DNA from 3 places in the Variovorax sp. VNK109 genome. Region 3 is predicted to be linked to each of the others. Evidence: predicted binding sites of a transcription regulator. Region 3 holds the regulator's gene; each other region holds the start of a gene.
The links. Region 3 encodes FNR, which switches genes on or off when oxygen is low (the NO sensors DNR and NnrR bind a similar motif). Its sites were predicted from a motif close to TTGATNNNNATCAA; they were not measured.

Region 1 (4,626 bases), on a different contig from region 3:
CACGAACTGCACCAGCATCGCGGCGATGCCCAGGGCAATGATGAACGCGCCGAGCGCGGCGATCTGGAACCAGATCTGCAGCGAATGGTCTTCGAAATGGCTGACGCGGCGCGTCACCCCCATCAGGCCCAGCACGTACAGCGGCATGAACGCGACCCAGAAGCCCACGAGCCACAGCCAGAACGACAGCTTGCCCCAGAACGGATCGAGCCGGAAACCGAAGGCCTTGGGGAACCAGTAGTTGATGCCGGCCAGCAGGCCGAACAGCACGCCGCCGATGATCACGTTGTGGAAGTGCGCGACGAGGAACAGGCTGTTGTGCAGCACGAAGTCGGCAGCCGGCACGGCGAGCAGCACGCCCGTCATGCCGCCGACGACGAAGGTCACCATGAAGCCGACGGTCCACATCATGGGCAGCTCGAACTTGATGCGGCCCTTGTACATGGTGAAGAGCCAGTTGAACATCTTCGCCCCGGTCGGTATGGAGATGATCATCGTCGTGATGCCGAAGAAGGCGTTCACGCTCGCGCCCGAACCCATGGTGAAGAAGTGGTGCAGCCACACGAGGTACGACAGGATGGTGATCACCACCGTCGCGTAGACCATCGACGCGTAGCCGAACAGGCGCTTGCGGCTGAAGGTGGAGACGACTTCCGAGAAGATGCCGAACACCGGCAGCACGAGGATGTACACCTCGGGGTGGCCCCAGATCCAGATGAGGTTCACGTACATCATCGGGTTGCCGCCGAGATCGTTCGTGAAGAAGTTGGTGCCGAGATACCGGTCGGCCGTGAGCAGTGCGAGCGTCGCGGTGAGCACGGGGAAGGTGGCGACGATCAGCACGTTGGTGCACAGCGACGTCCAGGTGAAGACGGGCATCTTCATGAACGACATGCCGGGCGCGCGCATCTTCACAATCGTGGCGATCAGGTTGATGCCCGAGAGCGTCGTCCCGACCCCCGCGACCTGCAGCGCCCAGAGGTAGTAGTCGACCCCGACCCCCGGACTGCTGAGGATGCCCGAGAGCGGCGGGTACGCCAGCCAGCCGGTGCGCGCGAATTCGCCGACGAACAGCGACATCATCACCAGCACGGCACCGCCCACGGTCATCCAGAAACTGAAGTTGTTGAGGAAGGGGAAGGCGACGTCGCGCGCTCCGATCTGCAGCGGTACCACGTAGTTCATGAAACCCGTCACCAGCGGCATGGCGACGAAGAAGATCATGATCACGCCGTGCGCGGTGAAGATCTGGTCGTAGTGGTGCGGCGGCAGGTAGCCGAGGTTGTCGCCGAAGGCGATGGCCTGCTGCAGCCGCATCATGATCGCGTCGGCAAAGCCGCGCAGCAGCATCACCAGCCCGAGGATGATGTACATGATGCCGATGCGCTTGTGGTCGATGGAGCAGATCCAGTCGCGCCACAGCGTGCCCCACCAGCCCATCTTCGTGACGAAGCCGAGTACGAAAAGGCCGCCGAGCACCACGCCGGCGAAGGTCGCGACGAGGATGGGGTCGTGGTACGGAATGGCCTCGAGCGTGAGCCGCCCGAAGATGAGGTGCTGGAGATCGGCAGTCATGGCGTTCTTCTTATCGGATGAGGGTGGCGACGGGCGTGCCGCTCGGGTTTTCAGGCGTGCACAGCGCAGCGACGACCATGCGGTCCTTCAGGCCGTAGAGGGTGGAAGCCGGACGGTTGGTCAGGCCGGCCACCGCGCCCTTGCCGCCGCCGCCACGTTCGTCGATGGCCATCATGTCGGCCGCGCACATGCGGGCGGTGTCGACACAGCGGTTGACGATGGCGTCGTACAGGCCCTTGTCGACCGAGGCGTAGTGCGCCACGGGCACGCGATGGCTCGGCTTTTCGAGTTCGAGGTAGCCGGCGCGGCTGAGCATGCCGGCTTCGGCCTTGCGCGCGGTGTCGATCCAGCGCCTGAAGTCTTCGTCGGCCAGGCTTTTCACGGCGAAGTTCATGCCGGAGAAGCCGTCGCCGCTGAAGTTGGCCGAGATGCCGCGGAATTCACCCGTCCGGTTGAGCACGCCGTGGAGTTTGGTTTCCATGGCGGGCATGGCGTAGATCATGCCGGCCATTTCGGGGATGTAGAACGCATTCATCACCGTGGAGGAAGTGATGCGGAACTGCACCGGCCGGTCCACCGGCAGCGCGAGTTCGTTGACCGAGGCGACGCCCTGCTCGGGGTAGAGGAACAGCCACTTCCAGTCGAGCGCGACGACCTGCACCACGAGCGGCTTCACTTCGGCGGGTACTTCGCGCTTCGCGTCGATGCGTTCGAGCGGCCGGTACGGGTCGAGCTTGTGGGTGCTGACCCAGGTGATGGCGCCCAGCACGATGATGATGAGCAGCGGCGCGCCCCAGATGAGGAGTTCGAGCCGGGTGGAGTGGTCCCATTCGGGCTGGTAGTCGGCTTCGGTGTTGGAGGCGCGATAGCGCCAAGCGAAGAAAAGCGTCAGCAGGATGACAGGGATGATGATGATCAACATCAGCACCGTGGCCTGTACGATCAGGTTGGCCTGCTGCTGGGCGATGTAACCGGACGGTTTCATCACCACCATATTGCAACCGGACAGCACGGCTGCAGCCAGCGCGAGCATAGTGAGCCGCAGCAGCGGAGACCGCATTACAGCCTGTTGATGTCGAGGGTGAGCCATGATTTCTGCCTCTAGCCGGGGTAAACGAGAATTGCCGGAGCCTGAAAACTGTACTTACATTGACCGCTATCAACGATTGGACATTTTGTCCCAGGGCTTAGCTTGTAACTGCCTGGACCCGCTTTACCTAGGGGTGAAAAGTAAATGAGTACGACAGAGATGGCAATGCCCACAAGCCCTTCCGCAGTACCCCCCGTACTGCGCAACAGCGAGTCCAACCCGTCGGTGGCCCCGAGCGAAATCGCCGTCGGCGTGGTGATCGGGCGCTCCTCCGAGTATTTCGACTTCTTTGTCTACGGGATCGCCTCGGTCCTGGTCTTCCCGGCGGCCTTCTTCCCGTACCTCAGCCCGCTCGAAGGACAGCTCATGTCCTTTGCGCTGGTGGCGCTCGCGTTCTGCGTGCGCCCCATCGGCACGCTGGCAGGCATGGAGATCCAGCGCCGCTGGGGTCGCGGCGCCAAGCTGACCGTCGCGCTGATGATGCTGGGTACATCCACAGTGGGTATCGGCATCCTGCCCGTTCACACAGAAGCGACGCCCTGGGCCGGCCTGCTGCTCGCGCTGCTGCGCATCGGTCAGGGCCTGGCGCTCGGCGGTTCCTGGGACGGCCTGCCTTCGCTGCTGGCGCTGAATGCGCCGCGCCACAAGCGCGGCTGGTACGCCATGCTGGGCCAGCTGGGAGCACCGCTGGGCCTGCTGGTGGCAGCCGGCCTGTACGCGTACCTGTGGTTCACCATCAGCCCCGAAGAGTTCATCACCTGGGGCTGGCGCTATCCGTTCTTTGCGGCGTTCGCCATCAACGTGGTGGCGCTGTTCGCACGGCTGCGCCTCGTCGTCACGCACGAATACGACCGTGAACTGCAGGCCCGCGAACTCGAACCCTGCAAGCCTGCCGAACTCTTGCGCGAGCAGGGCAGCAACCTGCTGCTGGGTGCGTTCGCGCCGCTGGCCAGCTATGCGTTGTTCCACCTCGTCACGTTCTTCCCGCTGTCGTGGATCCTGCTGGAAGGGGGCCGGCCGATCGGCCCGCTGCTCGTGGTCGAGGTGATCGCCGCGCTGCTGTGCGCCGCCGCCATGCCGATCTCGGGCTGGCTGTCGGACCGCTACAGCCGCCTGCGCCTGCTGGGCAGCCTGTCCATCGCGATCGGCGTGTGGAGCCTGGCCGCACCCTTCCTGCTGGAGCGCAGCATCGCGGGGCAGAACGTGTTCATCCTGAGCGGCGCCATCCTGCTGGGACTGTCTTACGCGCAGGCGGCAGGCCCGCTCACATCGAACTTCCTGCCGCGCTTCCGCTACACGGGCGCAGCGTTGTCCACCGATCTGGCGTGGTTGTTCGGCGCGGCGTTCGCGCCGCTGGTGGTGCTGTGGCTGTCGGAGCGCTTCGGCCTCGTGTCGGTCACGTTCTACCTGCTGTCGGGCGTGGTCGTGACGATGCTCACGCTGCTCTTCAACCGCGCGCGCCGCCGCGCGGCGACATCGGCAGCGGGCAAGCACTGACGGCGGCTCACTCCCCGGCGAACTGCCCGTCGATGTAATACCAGCGCCCGTGCTCGCGCACGAAGCGGCTGGTCTCGTGCAGCCGTTCCGCGCGCCCGTTCGTGGTGCGCAGGCGGGCCACGAACTCCACCACCCCCGCATCGGCCGTGCTCTCGGCGTGACGCACCTCGAGGCCCAGCCACTTGATGGGCTGCAGTTCCAGATCACCCGGTGCGGTGCCCGGGTGCCAGGTGGCCATGAGGTAGTCGATCAGCCCCAGCACATACGCGCTGTAGCGCGAACGCATGAGTGCTTCGGGCGTATCGGCATGCACGCCTTCCTTCAGCCCCGCATGCCAGCGGCCGCAACACGCGCCGTATTCGCGGTCGCTGCCGCACGGGCAGGCGGCCGTGGGCGAGAGGCCGACGCGCCTGGACGGCGTCATGCCACCGGCTCCGGCTTGATGCGCACGGGTTTGATGCGCA
Region 2 (4,626 bases), on a different contig from region 3:
CTGGGCGAACTGCTGGGCCGCGAGGTGAAGCTGGTTTCCGACTGGGTCGACGGTGTCGACGTGAAGCCGGGCGAAGTCGTGCTGCTGGAGAACTGCCGCCTGAACAAGGGCGAGAAGAAGAACAGCGAAGAATTGGCGCGCAAGCTCGCAGCGCTGTGCGACATCTTCGTGCACGACGCCTTCGGCACAGCGCACCGTGCGGAAGCGTCCACCTACGGAATCGCACAGTTCGCCAGGATCGCCTCCGCCGGCCCGCTGCTCGCGGCCGAAATCGACGCGATCGGCAAGGCGCTCGCCAACCCGAAGCGGCCGCTGGTCGCCATCGTGGCGGGCAGCAAGGTGTCGACCAAACTCACCATCCTCGAGAGCCTGTCGGCCAACGTGGACGGCCTCATCGTCGGCGGCGGCATCGCCAACACCTTCATGCTGGCCGCTGGCCTGCCCATCGGCAAGAGCCTGGCCGAACCGGACCTCGTGGATCAGGCGAAGGCGGTGATCGACGCCATGGCCGCGCGCGGCGCGCAGGTGCCGATTCCCGAAGATGTGGTGACGGCCAAGACCTTCGCGGCCGACGCGCCTGCGACCGTGAAGGCCGCGACCGACGTGGCGGCGGATGACCTGATCCTGGACATCGGCCCGAAGACGGCCGCAAAGCTGGCACAGACGCTCAAGTCCGCCGGCACCATCGTCTGGAACGGCCCCGTCGGCGTGTTCGAGTTCGACGCGTTCGCCAAGGGCACCGAAGCAATCGCACGTGCGATTGCCGACAGCGACGCGTTCAGCATCGCGGGTGGCGGCGACACGCTGGCCGCCATTGCCAAGTACGGCATCGAGAAGGACGTGGGCTACATCTCCACCGGCGGCGGCGCCTTCCTCGAGGTGCTGGAAGGCAAGACGCTGCCGGCGTTCGAGATTCTCTCGAAACGCGCGGCGGGTTGAGGGTCAGGCCGGCTGCGGCGAGGGCTCGCTCGTCGCGCGGCCCTTGAAGTCGGTCCAGCAGCGCTGCGTGAAGTCGTACAGCTTGCAACGGCGCGCCGTGTCGAAATACCAGCGCCACGAGAAGCGCTGGATCACGATGCGGCCGGGCAGCATGTCTTCCAGCATCTTCTGCGCGTTCTTCAGGCGGTAGAGCGGCACGCTCATGTCCACGTGGTGCGCCGTGTGCTCCATGATGTGGTGCATCAGCGAGCCGATGCGCCACGGGAAGGTCAGGTGCACGGTGGTAGACACGAAAGGCTGGGCGCGTTGCCACTTGGCCTTGTCGTCGTGCCAGGACACCTTGACGTGCGTGTGGTGCACGTACACCACGAAGCCGATCATGGCGCACCAGAACAGGAAGGGCACGAGACCGGCCGTGACCAGCAGCGTCAGCACCGACTGGTCGGTGAAGTACGCGGCGGCCCACAGCGCGCCAGCCCACAGGGCCGCGAACGCGGTCACCAGCACGCCGTCCCAGACGAACGCGGCGCGGCGCGTGGGCATGGCTTCACGGCTCGGGAAGAACATCTTGTTCCACCAGATCTCGATCATGTAATACAGGCCCGGCGCCCAGCCGCTGCGGTAGACGCGTTGCATCAGGCGCTGGCGCAGGGGCAGTGCGGCGTATTCCTCGGGCGTGAGCGGCGCCCACACGAAATCCACGCCCTTGAGGTTGGTGAAGCCGTGGTGCACCACGTTGTGGCCGACGTCCCACAGGCTGTAGGGCGTGAGCGAGGGCAGGAAGGCGATGCGGCCCAGCCACTTGTTGAGTTTGCGGTGCTCGGTCAGGCTCTGGTGGCAGGCGTCATGGCCGATGATGAACAGGCGGCCGATCACGAAACCGGCGGCCAGGCCGCACAGCGTCTTGGCCCACCACGGGTCGAACAGCACGGCGGCGGTGTACAGGCCCAGCAGCAACGCGTAGTCGAAGGCGAGCAGCAGGAAAGCGCGCAGCGTGTTGCGTTCGGACAGCGGCATCAGCCATTCGCGCAGGATCTTGCGGTGCGGAAGCGGTTCGGCCGGAGACAGCGGCGCGGCAGGCAGATGGCCGTCGGACGGCTGCCTGGAGGTCAGTTCGGGCGTTTGATTCATGGCGCGGATGATAAACAGTCGCAGTGACAGCCCGCTGACTGGGATCAACCTGTAGGGGAATTGGGGGCGCCAGGAATGTAACGGGGTCGGAACCCGGGCAACTACCGGAGCAATTGCGCCATGTGAGAATGCGCCATCGAACCAGAGCCCCCAGGAGACAGACATGGTCAGCCGTGCAACCAAGATCGTGGCCACCCTCGGCCCCGCTTCCAGCGACCCAGCCCTGCTGGAACAGATGATCCGCGCCGGCGTGAACGTCGTGCGCCTGAACTTCAGCCACGGCAAGGCGCAGGACCACATCGACCGGGCGACGCTGGTCCGCGAGGCCGCGCAGCGTGCCGGCCGCGAGGTGGCCATCATGGCCGACCTGCAGGGGCCCAAGATCCGCGTCGGCAAGTTCGCCGAAGGCAAGGTGATGCTGGTCTCGGGCGCGCCCTTCGTGCTGGATGCGTCGCGCACCGAGCCCGGCGACATCCACGGCGTGGGCCTGGACTACAAGGAACTGCCGCGTGACGTGAAGGCGGGCGACATCCTGCTGCTGAACGACGGGCTGATCGTGCTGGCCGTGGAAGCCGTGCGTGGCGAGCAGGTGCACACCGTGGTGCGCCTGGGCGGCGAGCTGTCCAACAACAAGGGCATCAACAAGCAGGGCGGCGGTCTTACGGCGCCGGCGCTCACCGCCAAGGACATGGACGACATCAAGACTGCGATGAGCTTCCAGGCCGACTATCTGGCCGTGAGTTTTCCCAAGAACGCGACCGACATGGAAATGGCCCGCCAGCTGGCCAATGTGGCCGCAGCAGAATACCGGCACCGGCCCGCGCTGATCGCCAAGATCGAGCGCGCCGAGGCGATCCCCCGGCTGGAGGAAATCCTCATGGCCAGCGACGGCATCATGGTGGCGCGCGGCGACCTGGCCGTCGAGGTCGGCAACGCCGCCGTGCCTGCGCTGCAAAAGCGCATGATCAAGCTCGCGCGCGACAACGACAAGGTCGTCATCACCGCCACGCAGATGATGGAGAGCATGATCACCAACCCCGTCCCCACGCGCGCCGAGGTCAGCGATGTGGCCAACGCCGTGCTCGACGGCACCGATGCGGTGATGCTGAGCGCCGAGACGGCGGCCGGCCGCTATCCGCTGGAAACGGTGATCGAGATGGCGCAGATCTGCAGCGCCGCAGAAGCCGCGGAAGACGTGGAGCTGGACGCTGACTTCACCGGCAAGACTTTCGGCCGCATCGACCAGTCCATCGCCATGGGCGCGCTGTTCACTGCCCATCATCTGGGCGCGAAGGCCATCGTGGCGCTGACCGACTCGGGCTCGACCGCGCTGTGGATGAGCCGCCACCGCATCCACATCCCGATCTACGCGCTCACGCCCAAGCTGGCGACCCAGCGAAAGATGGCGCTCTATCGCAACGTGCGCCCGCTGCTCATGGACCAGAGCGTGGACCGCGACACCGCGCTCAGCGAAGCCGAAGGCCACCTCAAGAAGCGCAACATCGTGCAGCCGGGCGATGTGTATGCCATCACCTGCGGCGAGCCCATGGGCGCGCCGGGCGGCACCAACATGCTCAAGATCGTCCGGGCGAGCTGACGGCCCGCCCTCTCCATCAGTCGAAACGCCAGGACACACCCGTCACGAGCGCGGTGTCGGTCGACTTGAGGCCCAGGCCCGGGTCGCTGTTGTAGCGCATCGACAGGCCGGCAGTCAGGTTGAGCGACTTGGTCATCGCCACCGACACCTTGGCATCGAACACCGCGCGCTTCTGGCCTGAATCGCGCAGGTTCGGATAGAACGTGAGCTTCTGCTGGAAGGTCGCGGTGTCGGTCAGCTTGTGGTTGGACTCTTCGCCCATCACCAGTTCGAGCCGTCCGTAGCTGGTGCGCGTCTGACCGTCGATGACGGCGGGGTTGGCGTAGTTGTCTTGGGTGTAGGCCAGACCGCCGGTCACGTCGAACGTGTGCCGTTCGCTCTGGAAGACGTGATAGCCCAGACCGCCTGCGAATGTGCTGCGCAGGTCGAGGTTGGCCAGTTCGTCGCGCAGGAAATCACCCGAACCGAAGCCGAAGATCGCGCCGCTGATGTCGCGGTTGTATTGCGTGCCGGCGAGGTAACGCTCTGTCGTGCGCGTGCCGTTGTTGCGCGCGGTCTGCACCTGCGATGTGAAGGTCCACTTGTCGCCCGAGGTCACGCGCGCGCCGTCGAACTGCAGGTTGAGTGCGGCGGAGCTGCTGTTGCCGGACGTCGCGTTGGCCGCAGCGGTGAACAGGTAGCGCCATTCACCATCGGGTTTGAGGGTGACCTGCGCGTGGCTCGTGCCTGCTGCAACGAATGCGGATGCGGCCAGTGCGCAGCGCAGCACGCGCGCCTTCCGGGATGAGGGGCGGTACATGGGACTTCTCCTGCTCGAAAACTGCTTTGACCCAGTGGGTTCAAATGCCCGGTACAGGAGTTCCAGCCGAATGGTGAGTAGATGTTTCGCGTCGAAAACCTCGTGCGAACTTCGTCAGACCACGTGCAAGCTGTGCCGACAGCAAGCCGACGACCGCGCC
Region 3 (4,626 bases):
GGAGGGCAGCACGGCAACCCCGTTCAGATGATGCGCGAGAACCGCGCACGTGTGCGATCGGCCTGCAGGTAACGGTCGAACACCATGGCCACGGCACGCACGACAAACCAGCCCGTCGCCGTGACCTGGATGCCGGTGTCGCTCACCGTCACCATGCCCTGCTCTTCCAGGTCTTTCAGCGCCTCGAGTTCGGCCCTGAAATAGCTGGAAAAGTCGATGAGCCACGCCAGGTTGATCGATTCATGGAGCAACTGGCCCTGGCACATGAGCGCCATGATCACCGCGCGGCGGATCAGGTCGTCGCGCGTGAGCGCAAGGCCACGCACCACGGGCAGCCGGCCCTGGTCGAGCAGGTCACAGTATTCGCCCATCGTCTTCGCGTTCTGGCTGTAGGTGGCGCCCACACGCCCGATCGCCGACACGCCCAGGGCGATGAGGTCGCAATCGGGCTGCGTGCTGTAGCCCTGGAAATTGCGGTGCAGGCGGCCCTGCCGCTTGGCCACCGCCAGCGCGTCGCCCGGCAGCGCAAAGTGGTCCATGCCGATGTACACATAGCCCGCGTCGCTGAACGCGTCGAGCGCGCTTGCCAGCATCGAGACCTTGCCGCCCGCGCCCGGCAGTTCGGCGACGGCGATGCGCCGTTGCGGCTTGAAGCGCTCGGGCAGGTGCGCGTAGGCGTAGAGCGCGATGCGGTCCGGCCGAAGTTCGCACACCTGCGCCAGCGTGCGGCTGAAGGATTCCGGTGTCTGCTGCGGCAGGCCGTAGATCAGGTCGACGTTGACCGAGTCGAAACCGTGCTGGCGCGCGGCCTCCATGAGTTCGAACACCTGTTCGACCGGCTGCACGCGATGCACGGCTTTCTGCACGGCAGGGTCGAAGTCCTGCACACCGAAGCTCAGTCGGTTGAAGCCGAGTTCGGCCAACACGGCCAAGCGCTTCGCGTCCACCGTGCGTGGGTCCACCTCGATGGAAAACTCGCCGCCCGGCGCCAGCGCGAAGTGGCGGCGCAGCATGGCCATGAGTTCGCGCAATTCGTCGTCGGACAGGAAGGTCGGGCTGCCGCCGCCCAGATGCAGCTGCGTCACCGTCTGACCGGTGCCCAGGTGCTTCGTGTGCAGCTCTGCCTCGCGGGCCAGATAGCGCAGGTAAGGCGCCGCGCGGTCGTGGTGCTTCGTGATGATCTTGTTGCAGGCGCAGTAGTAGCAGAGCGATTCGCAGAACGGCACATGCACATACAGCGACAGAGGCTGCGTCATGGCCGCGGCCCCGTGCCGACGCTGGGTCAGCGCCTGGGTGTAGTCATCGGCCGTGAAGGCTTCCACGAAACGGTCGGCCGTCGGGTAGGAGGTGTAACGGGGGCCCGAAACGTCGAAACGGCGCAGCAGATCGGGGGTAACGGCGTTCATGGGGTGCTTTCTGATGGTGCACCGTGACTTTGCCGCAGCCGACCGGACCGTTCCTTGACATGGATCAACCCGGGCTCACACCGCTGCCGGGACAATTTGCTTCATATCAGGAGTGACCATGCACGACGCGCCCGTTTTCACCGCACAGGACCCGAAGGTTGTAAGCTTGAGGCCCCTTCCCGTGGCCGCACGCATGACGCCCCAGACCATCAAAGTCGCCTGCTCCAACTGCAACCTGCGCGAGCTGTGCATGCCCGTGGGCCTGCAAAAGGAAGAGATGGAGCGCCTGGACGACCTGGTTGCCACCCGTCGCAAGGTCGCACGCGGCACACCCCTGTTCCGCAACGGCGAGGAATTCACGTCGCTCTACGCCATCCGCACCGGCTTCTTCAAGACCTGCATCGCCACCGAAGATGGCCGTGACCAGGTGACCGGCTTCCAGATGGCGGGCGAGATCATCGGGCTGGACGGCATCGTGAACGATCGCCACACCTGCGATGCGGTGGCGCTGGAAGACGCGGAAGTCTGCGTCATGCCCTTCGACCGCATCGAGGACCTGTCGCGCGAAGTCACCGCGCTGCAGCGCCACGTGCACCAGATCATGAGCCGCGAGATCGTGCGCGAACACGGCGTGATGTTGCTGCTGGGCAGCATGCGCGCCGAAGAGCGGCTGGCGGCGTTCCTGCTGAATCTCGTGCAGCGCCTGCATGCGCGCGGCTTCTCGCAGTCCGAACTCGTGCTGCGCATGACGCGCGAGGAAATCGGCAGCTACCTCGGCCTCAAGCTCGAAACCGTGAGCCGCACCTTCTCGAAGTTTGCCGAGGAAGGCATCGTGGAAGTGAAGCAGCGCCACGTGCGCATCCTCGATGTGGATGCGCTCAAGCGGCTGGTGAATCCGCCTTCCACCGCCTGCAATTGATCAGGATATCTGCCGGGCTTTTCCATCCGTCGCGCAGGCGTGCCGCGCGCAGTCCTCGGGTCGCTCGTCCACCGGCACCGGGCAGCGATTCACCTCGAACGGCGACATCGACAGCAAGGTCGTCAGTGCGCTCGACGCCATGGTGATCGCCCAGAACGCGAAGAACGCCAGCGTGTAGACGCCCTGACGCGAGAGCGTGACGGGCTGGCCGAACCAGTGAAGGTCGCCCGGGTCCACCGTCGCGAACACCAGCATCTCCAGCACACCGGCCATCAGGAACGCCGGCCAGGCGATCCACATCAGGCGTTGTTTGAGCATGGCGGGCTCCTACGGGCGAGTGGCGGCTTGCGCTGCAGGCTTCACGGGCAAGTCGTCCGTCGGCGTGGCCGCGTGGTTGCGCGCATGCATGGCAGGCGACAGGCTGCGCTCGGCCAGCGTCCTGTTGATCTCGATGCCCTTGCGGTAGTAGTCGGCATCGACCACCGGATCGGGCGACGACAGCGCGATCCACGCCGTGACGAGCCCGGCCACCACCACGATGGCCGGACCGGAGATGACGAGCCAGACGTGGCCGAACTTCCACCATGGTTCTGCGGGCTTTGCAGGTGATGCAGCTGCTATTGCGGGTCTGGCCCCCGGCATGCGGGGCGTCATCGTGTTCTTTGACATGGCGTGTCTCCTTCGTGGTGATGTCTTGAATGGATGTTCAGCGGGGTACCAGGAAAACGGCCTTCTCGGACACGTGTGCGCTGTCGCCCAATGCCTGCACGTCGATGTGAACCGGATGCGAGCCCGATGCCGCGCTGCCATAGGGAATCTGCAGCCGCACCGGAACCCAGCGCGACTCGGCGGGGCCGACTTCCACATCGGTGTCCGATGCGACGCCCAGGCCTTCGAGCCCGCCCGCGCTGATGCGGTAGGTCTGCGGCTTCTCGGTCGCGTTCATGATCTGCAGGCGATAGACGTTCTCCAGCCGCCCACCGTCGACGATGCGCGAGAGCGATGCACGGTCGCGCACCACGTCCACCTTGAGCGGCGTGCGCAGCACCAGGCTGCCCAGCAGCGCGAGCGTGACGACACCCAACAGCAGCGTGTAGACCAGCACACGCGGCCGCAGCACACGCCGCCAGATCTGGCGCGACGTGCCACCGGTGGCCAGCGCGTTCTGCGTGGAAAAGCGGATGAGGCCTCGCGGGTAGTGCATCTTGTCCATCACGGTGTCGCACACATCCACGCAGGCGGCGCAGCCGATGCATTCGTACTGCAGGCCGTTGCGGATGTCGATACCCGTGGGACACACCTGCACGCACAGGGAGCAGTCGATGCACGAACCGAGGTTCAGCTTCGCGAGTTCGGCCTTGCGCGAGCGCGATCCGCGCGGTTCGCCACGCGCCGCGTCGTAGGTGACGATGAGCGTGTCCGCGTCGAACATGGCGCTCTGGAAGCGCGCATACGGGCACATGTACTTGCACACCTGCTCGCGCATGAAGCCGGCATTGCCCCAGGTCGCAAAGGCGTAGAACAGGATCCAGAAGGTCTCCCACGGACCGAGCGCGAACGACGCCACCCCGGCGCCGAGTTCGCGCACCGGAGAAAAGTAGCCGACAAAGGTGAAGCCTGTCCACAGCGCGACCAGCAGCCACAGGCCGTGCTTCGCGCCCTTGCGCGCGAACTTCTCCAGCGACATCGGGCCTTCGTCGAGCCGCATGCGCTTCAAGCGATCGCCCTCGGTCCTGCGCTCGATCCACATGAAGATTTCCGTGTAGACCGTCTGCGGGCAGGCGAAACCGCACCACAGCCGCCCCGCCACCGCCGTGAACAGGAACAGCGACAGCGCGCTGATCACCAGCAGGCCGGTGAGGTAGATGAAGTCCTGCGGATACAACACCAGGCCGAAGATGTAGAAACGCCGCGCGCCCAGGTCGAACAAGACAGCCTGGCGCTGGCCCCATTCGAGCCACGGCAGCCCGTAAAAGACGAGCTGGGTGAGGAACACGAAGGCCCAGCGCCAGCGCGCGAAAAGTCCGGTGACGGTGCGAGGGTAGATTTTTTTCTGCGCCTCGTACAGCGACACCATCTCTTCGTTGGCTGCCTCGACGACCGGCACACCCTGCGGCGCGCCCGGCGCCGAGGCCACCGGGATGATGGGAATGATCTTGCGGGATGACATGCTGGCTCGCGCCTTCAGGGCTTGTTCGACAGGCCCCAGACGTAACCGGCCAGCACCCGGATCTGCGCCTCGGTGAGCTTGTCCTTCTGCGCGGGCATCTCGCTGACCTTGCCGGTGTTGATGATCGACAC

Region 1: the regulator FNR is predicted to act here: its motif matches at 2,725-2,738, upstream of cyoA (ubiquinol oxidase subunit II).
Region 2: the regulator FNR is predicted to act here: its motif matches at 2,105-2,118, upstream of ACO2Q9_RS15670 (fatty acid desaturase).

The regions. Positions count from the first base shown of each region.
Region 1 is NZ_JBMSDV010000004.1:159,474-164,099, reverse strand. It holds gene cyoB (cytochrome o ubiquinol oxidase subunit I) at 1-1,575, opposite strand, end outside; gene cyoA (ubiquinol oxidase subunit II) at 1,586-2,635, opposite strand; gene ACO2Q9_RS15135 (MFS transporter) at 2,810-4,162, shown strand; gene ACO2Q9_RS15130 (YchJ family protein) at 4,170-4,586, opposite strand; gene ACO2Q9_RS15125 (DMT family transporter) at 4,583-4,626, opposite strand, start outside.
Region 2 is NZ_JBMSDV010000004.1:277,307-281,932, forward strand. It holds gene ACO2Q9_RS15665 (phosphoglycerate kinase) at 1-939, shown strand, start outside; gene ACO2Q9_RS15670 (fatty acid desaturase) at 943-2,070, opposite strand; gene pyk (pyruvate kinase) at 2,234-3,667, shown strand; gene ACO2Q9_RS15680 (DUF481 domain-containing protein) at 3,684-4,466, opposite strand; gene ACO2Q9_RS15685 (phosphatase PAP2 family protein) at 4,507-4,626, opposite strand, start outside.
Region 3 is NZ_JBMSDV010000002.1:134,132-138,757, reverse strand. It holds gene hemN (oxygen-independent coproporphyrinogen III oxidase) at 24-1,406, opposite strand; gene fnr (fumarate/nitrate reduction transcriptional regulator Fnr) at 1,600-2,325, shown strand; gene ACO2Q9_RS08160 (hypothetical protein) at 2,326-2,643, opposite strand; gene ACO2Q9_RS08155 (FixH family protein) at 2,653-2,967, opposite strand; gene ccoG (cytochrome c oxidase accessory protein CcoG) at 3,032-4,495, opposite strand; gene ccoP (cytochrome-c oxidase, cbb3-type subunit III) at 4,510-4,626, opposite strand, start outside.